Regions from separate parts of the Corynebacterium sp. H130 genome, predicted to be linked through region 2. Evidence: riboswitches for the same ligand, from Rfam matches in the RefSeq annotation. Region 2 holds a riboswitch; the other holds the start of a gene.
The links. A riboswitch is a leader RNA that binds a small molecule or an ion and turns the genes downstream of it on or off. The one in region 2 is predicted to bind thiamine pyrophosphate.

Region 1 (8,606 bases), on a different contig from region 2:
CCCTAAGGCTGACGACGCCGTACTGGAGAGCATGCTCAAGACCTACCGTCTGACCCTTTCTAACGCTGACGCAGCTTACGTTTCTTTCTCCGACGAGGAAGAGCTTAAGACTGTGCGCGAAAACTTCCTGAAGAAGAAGCTGGGCCTGACCGAGTCCGACGAGAAGCTCGACGAAGCCATCAAGGCTGTTGGCGAAAAGATGAAGGACGGCTCCAAGAACGGCCGCCTCGCTGTGTACTACCTCCTCGCTGAGAAGTTCGGCAAGCTGGGCGTATTCAAGTAAGCCCTCAAGGAAAATCACCCTCGCAATGCGAGGGTGATTTTTTGTGCCCCGGTTACTCGCCCTTGCCTCGTTGAACGAATACCAGGGCCAACACCGGAGCAACCAAACCCCACACCAGGTGATCTGCGCTAACACTGGTAGCAAATACGCCGACCAACCCCACCGCAGCACCGACCCGCAGCGGGACCGTCACCAGCCGGCGTCGAGAAGCAGCCCCTTAGGAGCTCAGCGAAGAACCACCCGGTCGCGGCGCCGGAGCGACCTTCTCCACCACGGTGATCTGCACGCTCTGGATCTTGCCGGTGTACTGATTCTGGGTGTTACGCGGGTTGATCGTCAGGGTGGTGGTGCCCGTCTTGGCGCCGTAGATCTGGTTCGGTGGCGTCACAGTCACGATGCTTGGATCAGCGCTCTCGAAGGCGCCATAGAGGAACGCTGGGGTTTGGTTGTTGTCCCACATCTTTGGCACTTCGCCCTCAACGTTGATGGCGATGTGGCCGGTTTCCCCGAGCTGAAGCTGGGTGCGGGAAGGCTTGCCACGCTGCAACAATGCGTCATCGGCTGCGAACGGGATCAGGTACTCACCATCAGGCAGGTTCCACGTCTGATTGTTCGGAGCCTCAGTGCCCACGCGCAGCGCCACAAAGTTGCTGAATGCTGCCTGGCCAAAGGACCGGGCTGCTGGGTTCAACAAGTTCCACAGGTGGCCAGTGGAGGAGTTCCACGCGCCACCGGCAGCCACGAGGTCAGGATATTCGGACGCCCACGCATTAACCGCACCGAGCGCACCAGTGCTCGCGAGGTTCTCAATGCCGGCAACCATGCCATTCGCGGAAGCGGTTGCCGCGCCCGTGCCGTTGGTGCGATCGTGGGCAAAACGCATGCTGGCTTCCACTGCGCGCTGCAGGGCCACACGCTCAGCATTGGAGTCAAACTGCACTGCATCGAGGTACTGCTGCTTGGTGTAGATACCGTGCTTGGCGGCGACATCGCGGAGTCGAGAAGGAGCCTGCCCTGACTCGGTGAACACTACATTCTCGTCCCACATCTTCGCGCGGACGTCGCGAATCTGCTGGCGGACCTGCTCACGCACGCTGGACATCTGCACATTGCCCTTGCGTGCCATGAGCGTGCCCTCGCCAATGGCTACGCGGGTGACCAGCGCACCGTTGTAGAACTCAGCGCCGTCCTGGGCGTGCGCCACTGGTGCCGATGGCAGCTCCGGCGCGATCACACCGGAAGCAGAAATTGAAAGAGCCGCCATGACAGCAGCAACCGAACGAAAATTCATAGCACAAAACCCCTGCACGATTGGTAAGTATGACTTATCTGATCATAAGCGGAACTGACCAAAAGTGAAGGGGTTGACCTAAGAATTCAGTCCTTTGACCGACCCTAGTTAGTAGGAGACGGGGTAGCGGACGGCGTCGCAGAACCGGTCGCAGAAGGGGTAGCGGATGGGGAAGGGGTTGGGGCCTTCTTCTCCACGGACACCGCGGTATCGACCTTCTTGTCGGAATCCTTCTGGGTGTTTGCGCAACCACTAAGGCCCAAAACGGCAGTCAGGGCAAGTGCGGACGCGATCAGTGCGGAGCGGGACATGCTAAAACCTGCTTTCGTCAAGTGAACTTTTCGTCCCCAAACTTACCAGGATTTGCCTACTTAGCAGCCAGTTCGCTCTCCACGAACCACTTGTGGTTCTTCATCTGCATTGGTCCGCTGGTCACGTCAACCATGTACACGGTTTCGGTGGTTTCGGAATCGATGGTCGCGTCAGCGCCCTTCATGCCCGGCATGTGGTCGGCGTTGAGCTCAGCAGTCGCAGCGTCGGCGTGTGGCTTGAGTTCTTCAAACACGACCCACTTGTGGTTCTTAACCTCGGCGCCACCGGTGGTTGGGGTGTAGCTCACGGCATACGCGGTGGTGTCGTAGGCACCCACGATCTTCGCGGTCGCGCCCATCATGCCGTCCATGTGATCAGCCTTCAGCACAACCTCGGTGCCCACCGGGAACGCAGGGTTCGCAGCCACCTTCATGTTTGCCGGCGCAGCGCCACCGTCCATGGCGTGATTGTGCTCGTGGGACGCAGCCGGCGCCTTAACGACGGCCGAAGTCGCAGTATCCACCTTCAGATCACTGTCCTTTTGAGAGTTTGCGCAACCAGCCAGGGTGAGGGCAGCGATAGCAACAGTAGCGAGAGCACGACGAGTCATGAGGACCATCCTTTACAAAGTCAGCCTTGTGATTTTTCAAATGTAGCAAGCTGCTTTGTCGGCTTCACAAAGCGGGACCATAGGAAATCCGCTACCAGGAAGGCGACCACTGAGATACCGAAGAGCGGCGCCAAAATCGCATACCCAATCATGATGGCGATAAAAGGCCAGGACCATGCGCTGCGGGCCGGGATCCAGGACCTGCGGCGTCGAAAAGCCTGCCACCACATGGCATAACCCAAGGCCGTGACCAGCAGGATCCCCAGAGCCAGCGCTCCCAGAGCAAGCTCGGACCAGATGCCGAAGAGGAAACCCATGTGGAGATTGATCAGCCATTCGGTGAGCTTCGCGGGCAGGGGCCAAGCACTAAACGGCACCCGCTCCACCACCTTTTCGGACACAGGATTGACCACGACGGAATTCATGCTGAGTCGATAAGGCTGGCGGGACTCCTGCACGACCCACGGATCCGTGACATACGCGCCCGGCTTCGCCTCAATGCGGCCCGTCAGCCCCTCCTTCCGCGCAGCCTTCACCACGCCTGAAGCATTCATCGCCTGCGCCGCCGGCACCGCCTTCGCCTGGGTAGCCGGAGCCTTCCAATCCAGCTGAGTACGCACATCACCAATGTTCGCCCCAGCGACACCCGACCAGGTCAGACCGGTAATCGTGAGGAAAAGCATGCCCGGCAGCAGCCACAGCCCCAGCTGGCGGTGCCACTTTGCCGCCTTGCGTGACGACGCCCGGGAGCGAAGCACCATCACCAGGCCGGCAATCGCGATCGCACCCATCCAGGACGCAGCAAGCTCGGAATAGAATCGTCCCGGCGCGCCGAGCCACAGCTGCTTGTGGCCCTCAGACAACCACGCGCGAAACGGCGAGGCCGCGGAGCTGCCGTACTGCACCATGTCCCCCTTGACCTGCAGATCGACCGGATCCACGAACACAGCCCGGCGGTAAGAGGCTGAGGGTTGGGAAGGATCGTGGAAGAGAACGCGGGTGGTGTGGCCATCTTCCACCTGGACGCCCGACAGCCGCAGGTCGGGGTGTTCCTGCCAGGCCCGCTGGATCTGCTTGTCCACATCCTGGGGCTCGCCAGGGGATGCGGTGTAAACATCGTGGTAAATGACATTTTCGATGCTCGGTGCAAAAGCGTAGAGCAGTCCCGTAAGCGCTGCGACCGCGATGAACGGCCCGATCAGGACCCCGGCAACAACATGGAGACGACGAGCTCGTTGACGTTGATTCAATGCCGCGCGGCGCGCGGTTGGTTTGAGAAGAACAGTCATAGAAAAGTTGTCGGAAATAATTACCAACTAATTCCCGACTGTTTTTCGCGGGGTGGTCCTAAAGTTTGTTTCGAAGCAGCGCAGCAGCAGCTGCCGGGTCCTTCGCTTCCGTCAAAGCCCGCACCACCACAATGCGCTGAGCGCCAGCATCAATCACCTCAGGAGCGGTCTCAGCAGAGATGCCGCCGATGGCAAACCACGGCTTGTCTCCCGCCAGGTCAGCGCACTGTTTTACCACCTCAAGGCCCACTGCTGGGCGTCCCGGCTTCGTGGGAGTCGGCCACACCGGACCGATGACGGCGTAGTCGAGACCAGGGTCGGAGTAGGACTGCTGGAACTGTGCCACCGAGTTGTTGGAGCGTCCCATGAGGACGTTAGGCCCCAGCACCTTGCGGGCTTGCTGCGTGGTGAGGTCCCCTTGGCCGACATGGAACACGTCGGCGTCGACAAGCAGGGCGACATCGGCGCGGTCGTTGACAGCGAACATTTTGCCGTGCTGACGTGCGACGTCGGCGAGCGTTTCGAGGGCGGTGATTTCGGCGCGCGCCTCGAGTTTCTTGTCGCGGAGCTGGATGATGTCCGCGCCACCCTCGTAGCAGGCGTGGAGGAATTCCGTGAGATCACCCTGCGTGCTGCGGGCGTCAGTGCACAGGTACAGCTTCGTGTGAGCGAGAGCATTTTCACGTTCGGCGCGGTTCATGCGTTCTATAGTAGAAGCATCGTGGGAGTCCTCGTGCGCCAAGAGGACTGAGAGGGCAGCGCTTAATGCCGACCGCTTAACCTGATGCGGGTCATGCCGCCGGAGGGAGATTGTTGTGTTAGACGTTGCCATTGTCGGCGGCGGAATCGTAGGCCTCACCACAGCGTGGACACTCATACAACGAGGCTATGACGTGCAGGTTTTCGATCCAGAACCTGCGTCCGAAGCAAGTTTTGCGGCCGCGGGAATGCTCGCGCCGGTATCCGAAGTCGTGTGGGATCAGCCAGGCCTATACCCGCTCATGCGACGCTCCCGGGAGCTCTACCCGGAGCTAGCGGCCTCGGTGGCGGAAGCATCCGGGATGGATGTCGGCTACCTGCCGTCGGAGACCTTGGTGTGCGCAGGCGACAATGCCGACCGCGTTTACCTGCAGGAACTGATGGACTTGCAGTCGGAAATCGGTGAGGTCGAGCTGTTGTCCGCCCGCCAAGCCCGATCTATCGAGCCTGGCCTTGGCCCTGGTGTCGTGGGCGCGGTCCGTATTCCAGGCGATCACCAAATCGATCCGCGCAAGTTCTGCGCCGCCCTCATTCACCTGCTCGGCAGCCGCCTCGTGCGTGAAAAGGTCGTTGCAGTCGAGCCCGGCGCGATTACCCTGTCCTCCGGATTGCAGGTTGAAGCGGGCAAGGTTGTTGTCGCCAATGGCTTGGCTGCAAAAGACTTCGTTGACCTGCCTCTTCGCCCCGTTCATGGCGACGTCATGCGCCTGCGCGTCCCGGAGCACGTGCAGCCACTCGTCAGCCGCACGGTCCGCGCCGTCGTCCGCGGGCGCCCGGTCTATGTGGTGCCCCGCAGCGATGGCACGATCGTGCTCGGCGCCACCTCCCGCGAGGATGACATGTGGGGCGTGTCCGCGGAGGGTGTACACCAGCTGCTTCGCGACGCCCACCACATCATCCCTGGACTGTGGCACTGCGAGATCCTGGAAATGACAGCCAGGGCCCGTCCCGGGTCTCCCGACGATATCCCGTTCATTGGCGAAGTGGATCCAAGGCTGGTGGTGTCCACTGGCTACTTCAGGCACGGCATCCTGCTGGCCGCCATCGGTGCAGAATTCACCGCTGACGTAGTCTGTGAGAAACCGCTGCCGAATTGGGCAGCTGAAGCCGTTGATCCACGCCGGTTTAAGGAGCGAGCATGACTGTAGTAAATGGCACTCACTACGAGGCAGCAGCCGACGAAACTATCGCTGACCTGGTCATGGAGATGATCGGCCGAGTCGAAGGCGTGGCGGTAGCCGTCGATGGCGCCGTGGTCCCGCGCAGCACATGGGCCGACACGCCCGTGGCCGGAACCATCGAAATTGTCACCGCAGCGCAGGGAGGCTAACAGTGGAGTTCCTCAATGAGTCCCGTCTGATCATGGGCACCGGTGGCGCAACTTCGCTCGACACTCTGGAACGCGCGCTCATCGAATCCGGCACGCGCCTGACCACCGTGGCTATGCGCCGCTTCGACGCGCACACCGGCATGGGCATCTTCGACATGCTGCGTCGCAACAACATCCAGGCCCTGCCGAACACCGCGGGTTGTTTCTCCGCCCGCGACGCCGTCCTCACCGCCGAACTTGCCCGCGAAGCGCTCGAGACCAACCTGATCAAGCTGGAAGTCATCGCCGACGAGGACACCTTGCTTCCCGACGGCGTCGAGCTTCTCGACGCTGCAGACCAGCTGGTCACTAAGGGTTTCGAAGTGTTTGCCTACACTAATGACGATCCTGCACTAGCACGCCGCCTGGAGGAGATCGGCGTGGCAGCAGTGATGCCAGCGGGCGCTCCGATTGGCACCGGGCTCGGCATCTTGAACCCGCACAACATCGAACTGATCGTGGAACGCGCGCAGATTCCTGTCATTCTCGATGCCGGCATCGGCACGGCCTCCGACGCAGCATTGGCGATGGAGCTTGGCTGCGACGCCGTCCTCCTGGCCTCCGCTGTCACTCGCGCGCACGATGCCGTGAAGATGGCTTCCGCCATGAAGCATGCGGTCATTGCTGGCCGAGAGGCTTTCGAAGCCGGTCGCATCCCGAAGCGTAAGCTGGCGCAAGCAAGCTCGAGTATGGAAGGACGTGCTGAATTTGGGTGATCAAGCCCTGTCCCCGGAGGAGCGTCTCCGCTACGCCCGCCACCTCACGCTGCCTGGCGTGGGGGAGGAAGGCCAACTGAAGCTCAAGGCCGCGAAGGTGCTGGTCATCGGCGCGGGTGGCCTCGGTTCCCCAATCCTCAACTACCTGGGCGCAGCTGGCGTCGGCCACATCACGGTCCTCGATGGGGACGTGGTGGAGGAGTCCAACCTACAGCGCCAAACCATCCACCGCATGGAGGACATCGGACGCAACAAGGCTGAATCCGCCACCGATGCACTGCGACGCCTCAACCCATACATCGCAGTGGAAGGCGTGAAGACACACCTCACGCACCTCAACGCCATCGAACTATTCCAGGCCCACGACCTGGTCATTGACGGCACCGACAATTTCGCCACCCGCTATCTTTCCAACGACGCCGCCGAGCTCACCAGTACCCCACTCGTCTGGGGCACCATCAGCCAATTCCAGGGCCAGCTCAGCGTCTTCGACCCGAATCGCGGCCCCATGCTCCGCGACCTCTTCCCCGAAATGCCGCCAGCCGACGCCGTCCCGAGCTGCGCCGTCGGCGGCGTATTCGGCGCACTGCCTGGGCTTGTTGGGTCAATGATGGCCATCGAAGCGCTCAAGCACATCACGGGTGTGGGGGAGGTTGCCGTCGGCAAGCTCGTGCTCCTCGACGCCCTGACCACCTCCATGCGCACGCTCACCTTCACCCGCGACCCGGGCCGCGCGCCCGTCGAAAAGCTGCAGCCTGTCGACGAGCCGGTCACTACCACCGTCGAGCCACAGGGCACGCTCATCGACGTCCGCACCCCCGAGGAGACCGCTCTTGGTGTCATCCCGGGAGCACACCTGGTGCCGCTGGCTGAGATCGAGGAGCGAGGCTGGGAAGCAGTCGCACCATTCGTGCGGGACACGACCACGTTCTACTGCAAATCCGGCATGCGCTCCGAGCGTGCCATCAAGCTCATCCGCGAGCACACGGAGGCGGAATTGCTGAACCTCCAAGGCGGATACGTAGCGTGGAGTGCGCGGAATTAATTCACGTTTTAGTATGACTATGTGGAGACATTAAGCTCGCTTATCGCAGCGGCCGCCATAGGCACGACCGGCCTATACCCCGTTGCTGCAATCGGCCCCGACGGCACCCAACAAGTCGTAGCCGTCGGCTCCACCGACAGCGGGCTCACCGTCCACACCCTCACCGGCGAAGCCACCGACCTCTCCCTCGAGCTCTACCAAGACGGCACCCTCCGCCTCGTGCCCCGCACCGACGAGGGACGCGCCATCAAGCTTGCCGACGCCGATCCCACCGGCCCCACCTCCGCCGGAATCGTGCCCATCCCAGAGCACTACATCTACAACCCCAACGCCTGGCACACCGGCTACCACGACTACTGCACCTCATCGCCCGACTTCTACCTCACCCCAGACCTATCCGCCGACTTCCGCGGCGCATGTGCCAACCACGACATGTGCATGGAAGACTTCGACTACCTCGACCACGGCGTCGGATGGTGCAACGCAGCCCTACTCCTAGACATGCGGGCCGTATGCCACTCCGTTTACGTCGGTGAACTGGAGAATCATCAACAAGGATGCCGGGACACCGCAGAGCTCTACTACCGGGCGGTGACGCTCGCCAATTGGGAGCGGTTCTGAAATCTTTCCCGTATTTGGACCAGAATTTTGGCATTTCCGCAGGACAGCCCGTCTAAGGACGGGGAAATCTTTCCCCTAATTGGACACCCTGTCCAGGGCTTTTACAGAAATTCCGGTCCAAACAGGGGATGTTTTTCCGCCCCAGGGAAGTCTTTCCCGCCTTCAGGCAACCCGACCTGGGGTTTTCCGCAATTTCTGGTCCAAATACGGGAAAGATTTCGCCCCCACCCAGGCGCCGAGGCTGTTGAGTATGAGGTCATCGATGTCCGTGAATCCGAGGCTGAACACGAACTGTGTGATTTCGATGCCCA
Region 2 (8,606 bases):
TCGGCTCCGCGGGGACTTTCCTCGCGTTGTATGCGCCTACTCAGCTGCCGCTGGCCGTGGTGGAGGCCTTGGTCACGGTGGTGCTGTTCCGTACGGTGACCACTATCGCTTTGCCGGAACTGCGGATGTTGGGGGTGCGAGCATGAAAAACTGGCTCCTGATTATTGCAGCACTAATCATTGCTGCCGCCCCAATGTTCTTCTTAAACTCCGAATTTGAAGGATCTGACGCAGGCGCGGAAGCGGTCGTCGCTGAGCAAGCACCCGAGTATGAGCCGTGGGCTGCTCCGCTCGTTGGTGAGCTGCCCGGCGAAGTAGAGTCCGGGTTGTTCGCGCTGCAGGCTGCCGTGGGGGCGGGCGTCCTCGGGTATGCTCTGGGCTTCTACCGCGGTCGTAACCGTGAATCCAATCGAACGAGCAGCGGCGTCTAGTCGCTGGGCGCAGGTCAATGTGGGGGAGAAAGCCCTGTTCTTCCTGGGGCTTCTCCTGCTGACCTTGATCCTGCCACCACGGGGCTTGCTGCCCATTTTTGTCATCTTGATTGGCGCAGCAGCGTGGATTCATGTCCCGCCTCGTCTGCTGACGGTGCTCGTGGCTGCTCCTGCGGCGTTCATCGCCGTGGGGGTGGGGCCACTGATCTTTAGCTTTGGGGCGGACGGTATCACCTATCTTGGTTGGGAAAACGCTGTTTACGTCGTGATTCGCTCTACCGTTGCCATGACCGCGACGATGCTGTTCGCGCTCACCACACCTCTTCCTGAAATTTTGGGATTCCTTCGGCTGCCGCGAGCGCTGTCGGAGGTGGTGTCGCTGATGTATCGCTTTATCGGAAGTATGGCGCAAACGGCCGTGTCGATGAGGCAGGCACAGGCGCAGAGACTCGGTCGCCTGAGTATCTCCTCCGCAGGGATGCAGGCGAGCTCGCTGTTCCTCATTACTTTCCTCCGCGCCCGCGCGTTGCAGGAAGGTTTGGAGCTTCGCGGCGATCCGGCCTCGCTCGCCGTTTCGACCGTAAAACGCCCCGTTAGGTGGGGTTTCGTACTTGCTACATGCGCCTGCTTTGTCGCACTATGGGTCCTGACATGAAACTTGACAATGTGTCGTTCAAACACGACGACTGGGTGCTCCGTGGCATCTCTCTTGACGTCCCTGCGGGTGCCCGACTAGCGATCCTCGGCGCCAACGGTTCCGGAAAGTCGACCCTGCTCAAACTCATGGCGGGCGCGTGGCGACCAGCCGAGGGGACTATTTCGCTCGAGAAGCCCTACGACTATTCTCGCCGCGGTCGTCGCCACATCCGCGAACAAGTTCAGCTGGTCCTCCAGGAACCCGACGATCAACTCTTCGCCCCGACCGTCTTGCAAGACATCTCCTACGGCCCGGTGAACTTGGGGGCGTCGGACGTCGAAAAGCGGGTTGCCGATGCCATGGGGCTTGCCGGCGTCACCCACCTCGCCGACCGCGTGCCTCACCGGCTCTCCTACGGGCAGCGCAAACTTGTCGCACTCGCTGGGGCACTGGCCATGCGACCGCGCTTTTTGCTTCTCGACGAGCCGACGGCTGGCCTCGACCCAATCGCGGTGCGCTCTCTATTGTCGGTGCTTGCGGGGCTGGATTGTGCCGTCGTGTTGACCACTCATGATGTGGATTTTGCTTGGGAGTTTGCCTCGGACATCGCGGTGCTACGGGAGGGAACGCTGGAGGTGGGGAAGTCCCAATTGCTCCAGCCGTCGGAGCTGGGGATGCCGTGGGCGCCGGTGGTTTCTTCAGTTCTTGAAAAACCGGTTCATACGCCCGAGGATTTGTTAGACTGAGACAACCATTTTGTCACACGGGAGCAAAGCCGATTCTTTGCTGAGAGGACGCAACACGCGGAGCGTCGACCGTTTAACCTGTCCGGATAATGCCGGCGTAGGGAGGAATTTCATGTCTAAGTCTGCTCTGCCTGAAAACGGAACCGTCACCACGGGACCGATTTACCGCAGTCACAAGGTTTACAACGAAGTTCCCTTTGGTGATCTGACGCTTCGCATTCCAGCGCGTCGCATCGATCTGACCACTGGTGAGCATTTCGACGTGTACGACACCTCGGGTATCTACACGGAGGATAACCCAACTCTGGACCTGGAAAAGGGCCTGGAGCCAGTGCGTACGTGGGAGCGCCACGAGGCAGTTCCTGCGTCCGAAGAGCACCCTGAATTGAAGGTGCAGACGCAGCTGGCGTGGGCTCGCGCCGGTGTGATCACACCTGAGATGGCGTACTGTGCGGCTCGTGAGGGCATGACCCCTGAGTTCGTGCGCTCCGAGGTTGCTGCTGGTCGCGCTGTTATTTGCGCGAACAAGAATCACCCGGAGATTGAGCCGATGATCATCGGTAAGGCGTTCGCGGTGAAGATTAACGCCAACATCGGCAACTCTGCTGTCACTTCTTCCATCTCCGAAGAGGTGGAGAAGATGGTGTGGGCGACCCGCTGGGGTGCGGACACCATCATGGACCTGTCCACGGGCAAGGACATCCACGAGACTCGCGAGTGGATCCTGCGCAACTCCCCAGTGCCAGTTGGTACCGTGCCGATCTACCAGGCATTGGAAAAGGTTAAGGGCGATCCAACCAAGCTGACGTGGGAGATCTACAAGGAAACGATCATCGAGCAGTGCGAGCAGGGCGTTGACTACATGACCGTCCACGCGGGCGTGCTGTTGCGTTACATCCCGCTGGCTGCTGATCGTGTCACTGGCATCGTGTCCCGTGGTGGTTCCATCATGGCTGCGTGGTGCCTGAAGGAGCACCGCGAGTCCTTCCTGTACGAGAACTTCGCTGAGCTCTGCGACATCCTGGCTAAGTACGACGTCACGTTCTCGCTTGGCGACGGCTTGCGCCCAGGCTCCATTGCCGACGCTAACGACGAGGCGCAGCTGTCCGAGCTGCGTACCCTCGGCGAGCTCACCTTGATCGCTCGTTCCCGCGGCGTCCAGGTCATGATCGAGGGCCCGGGCCACGTGCCGATGCACAAGATTCCGGTCAACGTGGAGTGGGAAGAGGATTGGTGCCATGGCGCGCCGTTCTACACCCTTGGCCCACTGGCCACTGACATCGCGCCGGGCTATGACCACATCACCTCGGCTATTGGTGCAGCAATGATCGCCCAGGCTGGTACGGCGATGCTGTGCTACGTCACCCCGAAGGAGCACCTGGGTCTGCCGAATCGCGATGATGTGAAGGTGGGCGTGATTACGTACAAGATCGCAGCTCACGCAGCTGACCTCGCCAAGCAGCATCCGCACGCCCAGGAACGTGATGATGCGCTGTCGAAGGCTCGTTTCGAGTTCCGTTGGCATGACCAGTTTGCACTGGCGCTGGATCCGGATACGGCGCTGGAGTACCACGATGAGACGCTGCCTGCTGAGCCTGCGAAGACGGCGCACTTCTGTTCGATGTGCGGTCCGAAGTTCTGCTCGATGCGTATCTCGCAGGATGTGCGGGACTATGCGGAGTCGAAGGGGTTGACTTCTGTTGAGGCTATTGAGGCTGGCATGAAGGAGAAGTCTGAGGAGTTCGCTGCTGGTGGTGATCGCGTGTACTTGCCGATCTCTGCTGAGTAGCATTTGATGCACGCGCGCTAGCGGCCCCGCTTGTTGTTTAGCGGGGTCGCTAGTCGTCTTTAGTTAGCCTTCGAGCGTTGGATCTTCGAGCTTGTGGGCTGTTGTTTCTTCGATGGGTTCCGTCGGCGCACACCTGGACGGGCAGTCCGCTCAGCACCATCGCTATGTGGGCTTCGACGTAACTGTCGTCGTTCCAGCCGTGGTGTTTCGGGCACAGCGGGGCCAGGTTGTCGATACTGGTGGGGCCTCCGCGGCTCCAGGGGAGTACGTGGTGGGATTCGCATCGGCTGATTGCTTCGTCGCAGCCAGGGGAGGCGCAGCAGCCGTCCCGGGAGAACATTGCTAGGCGTTGGTGGAAGTTTGCGGATCGGCTTGCTGTGACCAGGGTTTTAACTGCGCCGTTGTGGTCATGGACGACGATGTAGTCGGTGATCCGGTGGCCGTCGAGGAGCGCGAGGTCGAAGAGGGTGAGGTCAATACCAACATTGCTGCTGAATTTGGTTTCCCAATTGAATTCGTCCTCTTCGGTGACTCCGATGACGAGAGAGCGGTGTCCGGTGTTGTCGACGCGGGTGGTGGATGCCCAACGTAGGACTTGGAAGAAGTTGTCGGCGTGGCGTTGCGCGACGGTGCGGGTGTCTTCTTTGCGACGATCATCGGTGGCCTGTTCGCCACGCCATGCATCGTCCATGAGAGACTTGAGCAGGGCAGCGTGGGCGGCCGGGGCGTAGCCGTGGAAGCTGCATCCACCGTGTTCGTCTTGTTCGCGCAGCTGGAAGCGACGCTGGTTGTAGGCCTCGTGCGGGTCCTTCGCCAGCCGGCGATTTTCCTCCCGGACAAGCTGCTTTGCGTAGGCGTGCGTCGCCTTGGGCGTGGAATCGAGCGCAGATGCAGCAGCCAGCTCGTAAATCTCGGTTCGTCGGTTGGATGCAGAAGAAAGCTTTTCCAGTGCCGAGAGGATGAGGTCCTGATGCTCGGCGGAGACCCCGGTTTTCCAGGGGCTGAGTGAGCGTCGATGAATGCGTCGGGCTTCGCCCGCAGATACGCCGGCACGTTCCAGCTCATGTCGCTCGCGCCCGGTTGCCATGTCAGTTTCCAGACGGGCGATAAGCTCCTTGATCTCCACAAGTTCGGGAAAATTCTCGAAAGACTCACCAAAGTCGACGGAGTGCTGAAGCAACTCCTTGACCTTGGTAAGCGTATTCATTCCCCCGAAATTCATAACTCCATTCTACCGTATCTACATTAGAACGCAATAGCTATTTCAAATCTGTGACAACAGTGAATGGAGTTAAAATCGAACATATTAGTTATGGCGTGGCCAGGTCGAAACGGCGGCGAGCGCGCCGCAAAGCAGCGCAATCACCCACCACAATCCGATCGGGGCCTTGGTCGTCCATTCGACCGGCCCCATGCAAATGAACCAAACGGAACCAAGCGTCACCAACGCATTCACAACCGCCATTAGCGGAGATCGCCTCTTCGTGTAGTAGATCTCAAAAGCGAGCCACAAAACGCATGCGGTGGGGATCAAGACCATGACAGCATCTCCTTTCCAAGGTCATCCAGGCTCGCGGTTGAGTCGGTATTAGCAAACGCCACCTTTGATCCGGAAGGGTCCACAATCAGAATGGTTCGGTAACCGCCAGTGCCACCGTTGTGGGAAGCGCCGTAAGAGCTGTGCTTCCAGGCGTAGGACGGGACTCCGACGCGTCGCAAATGCGCGGCAAATAGTGCCATGTCGTGGGCGGTGGAGCGGATTGAACCGGCTGGGGCGTAGCCGTCCATTTCCCAGTTGGCGGCAGGTTTTCCGCGCCCGTTGAGTCCCTGCGGTGCGTCCGTAGCGCTACCAATAGTGGCCACGTACGACTCATTCATTCCCAAAGGAGTGAAAATGTCTTGCTCGACCATCTTTTCCCAGGTCCGGCCGTCTTTTTCTGCCAGCAATTGGCCTAGAAAAGCGACGCCGAGGTTCGAATAATTGCGCTCGCCCTGGCCTTTCAATTTCGCATCCAGGGCCATGTCAAAGATCTTCTGGCGATCCACCTCGGCATAAGGGTTGCGCTCAATGAAAAGCGGAAGGAAACCCAACCCCGGGTTCCGTGGCAGGCCGGCCTCGTGGTTGGCGAGCTGCTCAAGGGTTGCAGAGCCAATCGGGGCACCGCGAGTGTCGATGATGTCGGAAACTTTAGTGTCCAGCCGAACTGTGCCCTTTTCGATGGCCTGTCGGAGCAATTCCGCTGTGAAGGTCTTAGTTACGGAGCCGATCTCCACCTCAGTGTGCTGGTCGGCGCCGAGTCCTGCGAATACTGGTTGATCGCCTTCGAGAACGAACGCGGTGACGTTGTGGGCGCCTCGCGGGGAGTTATCGGCAAGAAAGGTTGCTAGTTGGGGATTGCCGGTTTGGGTGTCGGCAAGCTTTACAGGTTGGGGGCCGAAAACGACGAGTGCTGCGACTGTCGCGAGCCCTATGGCGATGGCCAGTGCTTTTCTCATGTGTGGTCCTCGCTAGCTGCGATGATCGTGAGTAGTGGGATGACGCGGGCGGGTGGGATTTCAAAGGTGCCGTGGGTTTTGCGTACCCAGCCGGCGGATTGCAGCGCGCTGAGGTGGTGGTAGGCGGTGCCTGAGGAGGAAATGCCACTCTCGACCAGGTCGTTGACGCTGGCGGGACCTTCGAGGAGTCGGGCCAGGATGGCGTGTCGGATGGGGTGGGCGAGCGCACTGACGCGCTCGAGGGATTCGAAAAAGGCAGCGCCAGTCAAATGGCTGGCTGGACGGGTCCACGCGTACTGGTAGGTGCGATCGCCGAGTAAGACGTCGCCCTGGAAGCTGACGACGCCGTTTTCCAGTGAAGGCTGCTGAGCCTCCAGCGCTGCTAGTCGACGTTCTAAGTCATCAATACGTTGCTCCAAATCCATAATTCTAAAAATACAGAAATATGGAATCGGGTGCAATGCCTACAATACGAACGATCCACCTGTCAGCGCCATCGAGGTCCACCCGGTCTCCGGTGTCCACTGGTGCAACCGCCCAGTGGTGAGCATCCGGATGCGTTCAGGCGTGGCATCGACGATTCGCTGCGCGCCTTGTCGTTCAAAAGAAACCAGCAGCTCATCGCCCCAAAACTCCACCGACCCCCAGTCGTGTTTCACCGACACCCCGCGGTAAGGCTCGATGAAGCGGTCAATCGATGAATCGGCGAAAGCAATCGGAGCTTCGCCCAGCGGGAATACCTCTCCATGGAGCACCGCCACCACCTGGCTTTCAGAGGCCAACTTCAGCAGCGGATCGCGGCCAATTGGAGCAGCCAAAGAAACCCGATGGCTGAACTCACCGGTACGTGCATCGTAGGCCTCAACCAGCGGCAACCCGACGGCAGCGATCCAAAGATACTTCTCATCCGCTGCCACATGCCCCGCCTGGAAAACCTGCTCCGAAACCGGAGCCTTAGACAACGGGACGACAGTTGCATCCACGATGTATCCCTTCGTTTGCCAGCCGTTGGGGGAGTAATCGTTGAACTCCTCCTCAGCCGTAGCAAGCTGCTGCAACACCACATCATTGTTGTCCGACACGACCGCATACAAGGATTCGATCTGCAGCCAAGTGTTCGTGCGGTCAATGTCGTAAGCCCACCAGCTGAAATGCCCCGCGAGAGTGACATCGCCAGATATCGGACTGTCCGAGATGAGCTGTGCGCACCAGCCGTCGCCAAGCGCGAGTCCGTGCCACCACGCTTTCTGCTTCTCGACGACCGGAGGCTGCCCGTCATGTCTAACCTGGCACCTCACTTCGCACTGCAACCCCGAAATCGCGCCGGGAGAGGTGTTGAAGCGAAGTGGCATCGGGGTGACGTCGCCGACGGTCCAATCGACCTTGTGGTATTCGAGTGCGTCCTTTGTCACGTGGATGCGGAGTCGGCCGTCGGTAAGCGGCGGGAGGCGGTCGATCGAACCCGGAAGGGTGGGTGCTGGTTTGGGGCTGATGACATTGCCGAATTCATCGCGGGGGACCGTGGGCCCATTCCAGACGGCGTCGAAGAAGTCGAGGATGGTGAGGGAGGAGGCTGTAATGCGGAAATCTGGGTACTCAGCGGCCAGGACGATGCCATATTCTTGATCGACGTCAACGAGGACTTGATCATATTTCAGTCGCCACGTCGGGCGACTGATCACGCTGCTGTTGCCGTGGAGATCGAATTCTTGGCTCCAGATTCGAGCTAGGAAGGGGTTCGGTTCGATCGAGGTGAGCAAAGTGCCCGAAGGGTAGTGGCCTGGTATCTCCTCGTCTCCGGTGCGGCCAAAGACCCACATCGACTCCCGGTTTCGGATGGCCAGTGGCTTATCATCTCGGGAGATGGTGAGTAGCCCGCGGTAATCCCAGCGGCTGATTGTGGCCCCATTCCAGTTGGGGTGAAACAAGACCGTGGGGCCAAAGAACATGAATTGTTCCGGTGGGCCAGGTGGTGTGCCAGTGACCTCGACGGTGACTTGGTACGTCACACATTCGGCCCGGGCATACAAGCGCGTAAGGTCCTGCTTATTCAAAAGATGCCTCCACAAAGGTCCAATCGTTTTCTGGCCGCCACTGCCAGATCTTCTGATCGGCGAGCACAACAAGGTGTTCGGGTGCACCGCGCACGATCCTCTCGACGGATCCCTCAAACGAAGTAATAAGCGAGCCGTCCGCAGGATCAAAGAATCGGGTGCTTTCTTCCGACCATTCCATGATGACGCTGTGGAACCGCTGAGCGTTCACCCAATCAATCCCAGCAAGGGGAGCAGTTTCTGATCCCTCCGCCGTGAAGAACCGCACCTTATCACCCACGATCGTGACGATGAGGCCTGCAAACCAAAATGCATCAATTCGGATGAAAGTGCTAATTCCTACGGGAACGGGCTCAGGGGAGGTGAGCGGAATTTCGGATACGCCGGCGATGACGAGCATCATCTGGTCAGTGTCGGTGACAGAATCAATGCGGTTGCGAAGCGAGATTCCGTG

Region 1: linked by a shared signal. The riboswitch ahead of thiO (glycine oxidase ThiO) and the one ahead of thiC (phosphomethylpyrimidine synthase ThiC) in region 2 are both predicted to bind thiamine pyrophosphate.

The regions. Positions count from the first base shown of each region.
Region 1 is NZ_JBBHLA010000003.1:78,631-87,236, forward strand. It holds gene WG939_RS06575 (DUF2853 family protein) at 1-283, shown strand, start outside; gene WG939_RS06580 (hypothetical protein) at 501-1,574, opposite strand; gene WG939_RS06585 (hypothetical protein) at 1,679-1,885, opposite strand; gene WG939_RS06590 (YdhK family protein) at 1,942-2,496, opposite strand; gene WG939_RS06595 (PepSY-associated TM helix domain-containing protein) at 2,517-3,785, opposite strand; gene thiE (thiamine phosphate synthase) at 3,844-4,485, opposite strand; TPP riboswitch at 4,497-4,610, shown strand; gene thiO (glycine oxidase ThiO) at 4,601-5,686, shown strand; gene thiS (sulfur carrier protein ThiS) at 5,683-5,874, shown strand; gene WG939_RS06615 (thiazole synthase) at 5,877-6,629, shown strand; gene moeB (molybdopterin-synthase adenylyltransferase MoeB) at 6,613-7,674, shown strand; gene WG939_RS06625 (hypothetical protein) at 7,696-8,295, shown strand; gene WG939_RS06630 (VanZ family protein) at 8,458-8,606, opposite strand, start outside.
Region 2 is NZ_JBBHLA010000005.1:147,271-155,876, forward strand. It holds gene WG939_RS10515 (energy-coupling factor ABC transporter permease) at 1-146, shown strand, start outside; gene WG939_RS10520 (energy-coupling factor ABC transporter substrate-binding protein) at 143-430, shown strand; gene WG939_RS10525 (energy-coupling factor transporter transmembrane component T family protein) at 399-1,085, shown strand; gene WG939_RS10530 (energy-coupling factor ABC transporter ATP-binding protein) at 1,082-1,813, shown strand; TPP riboswitch at 1,821-1,934, shown strand; gene thiC (phosphomethylpyrimidine synthase ThiC) at 1,926-3,602, shown strand; gene WG939_RS10540 (HNH endonuclease signature motif containing protein) at 3,652-4,824, opposite strand; gene WG939_RS10545 (hypothetical protein) at 4,909-5,142, opposite strand; gene WG939_RS10550 (serine hydrolase domain-containing protein) at 5,133-6,098, opposite strand; gene WG939_RS10555 (ArsR/SmtB family transcription factor) at 6,095-6,523, opposite strand; gene WG939_RS10560 (hypothetical protein) at 6,563-8,152, opposite strand; gene WG939_RS10565 (hypothetical protein) at 8,145-8,606, opposite strand, start outside.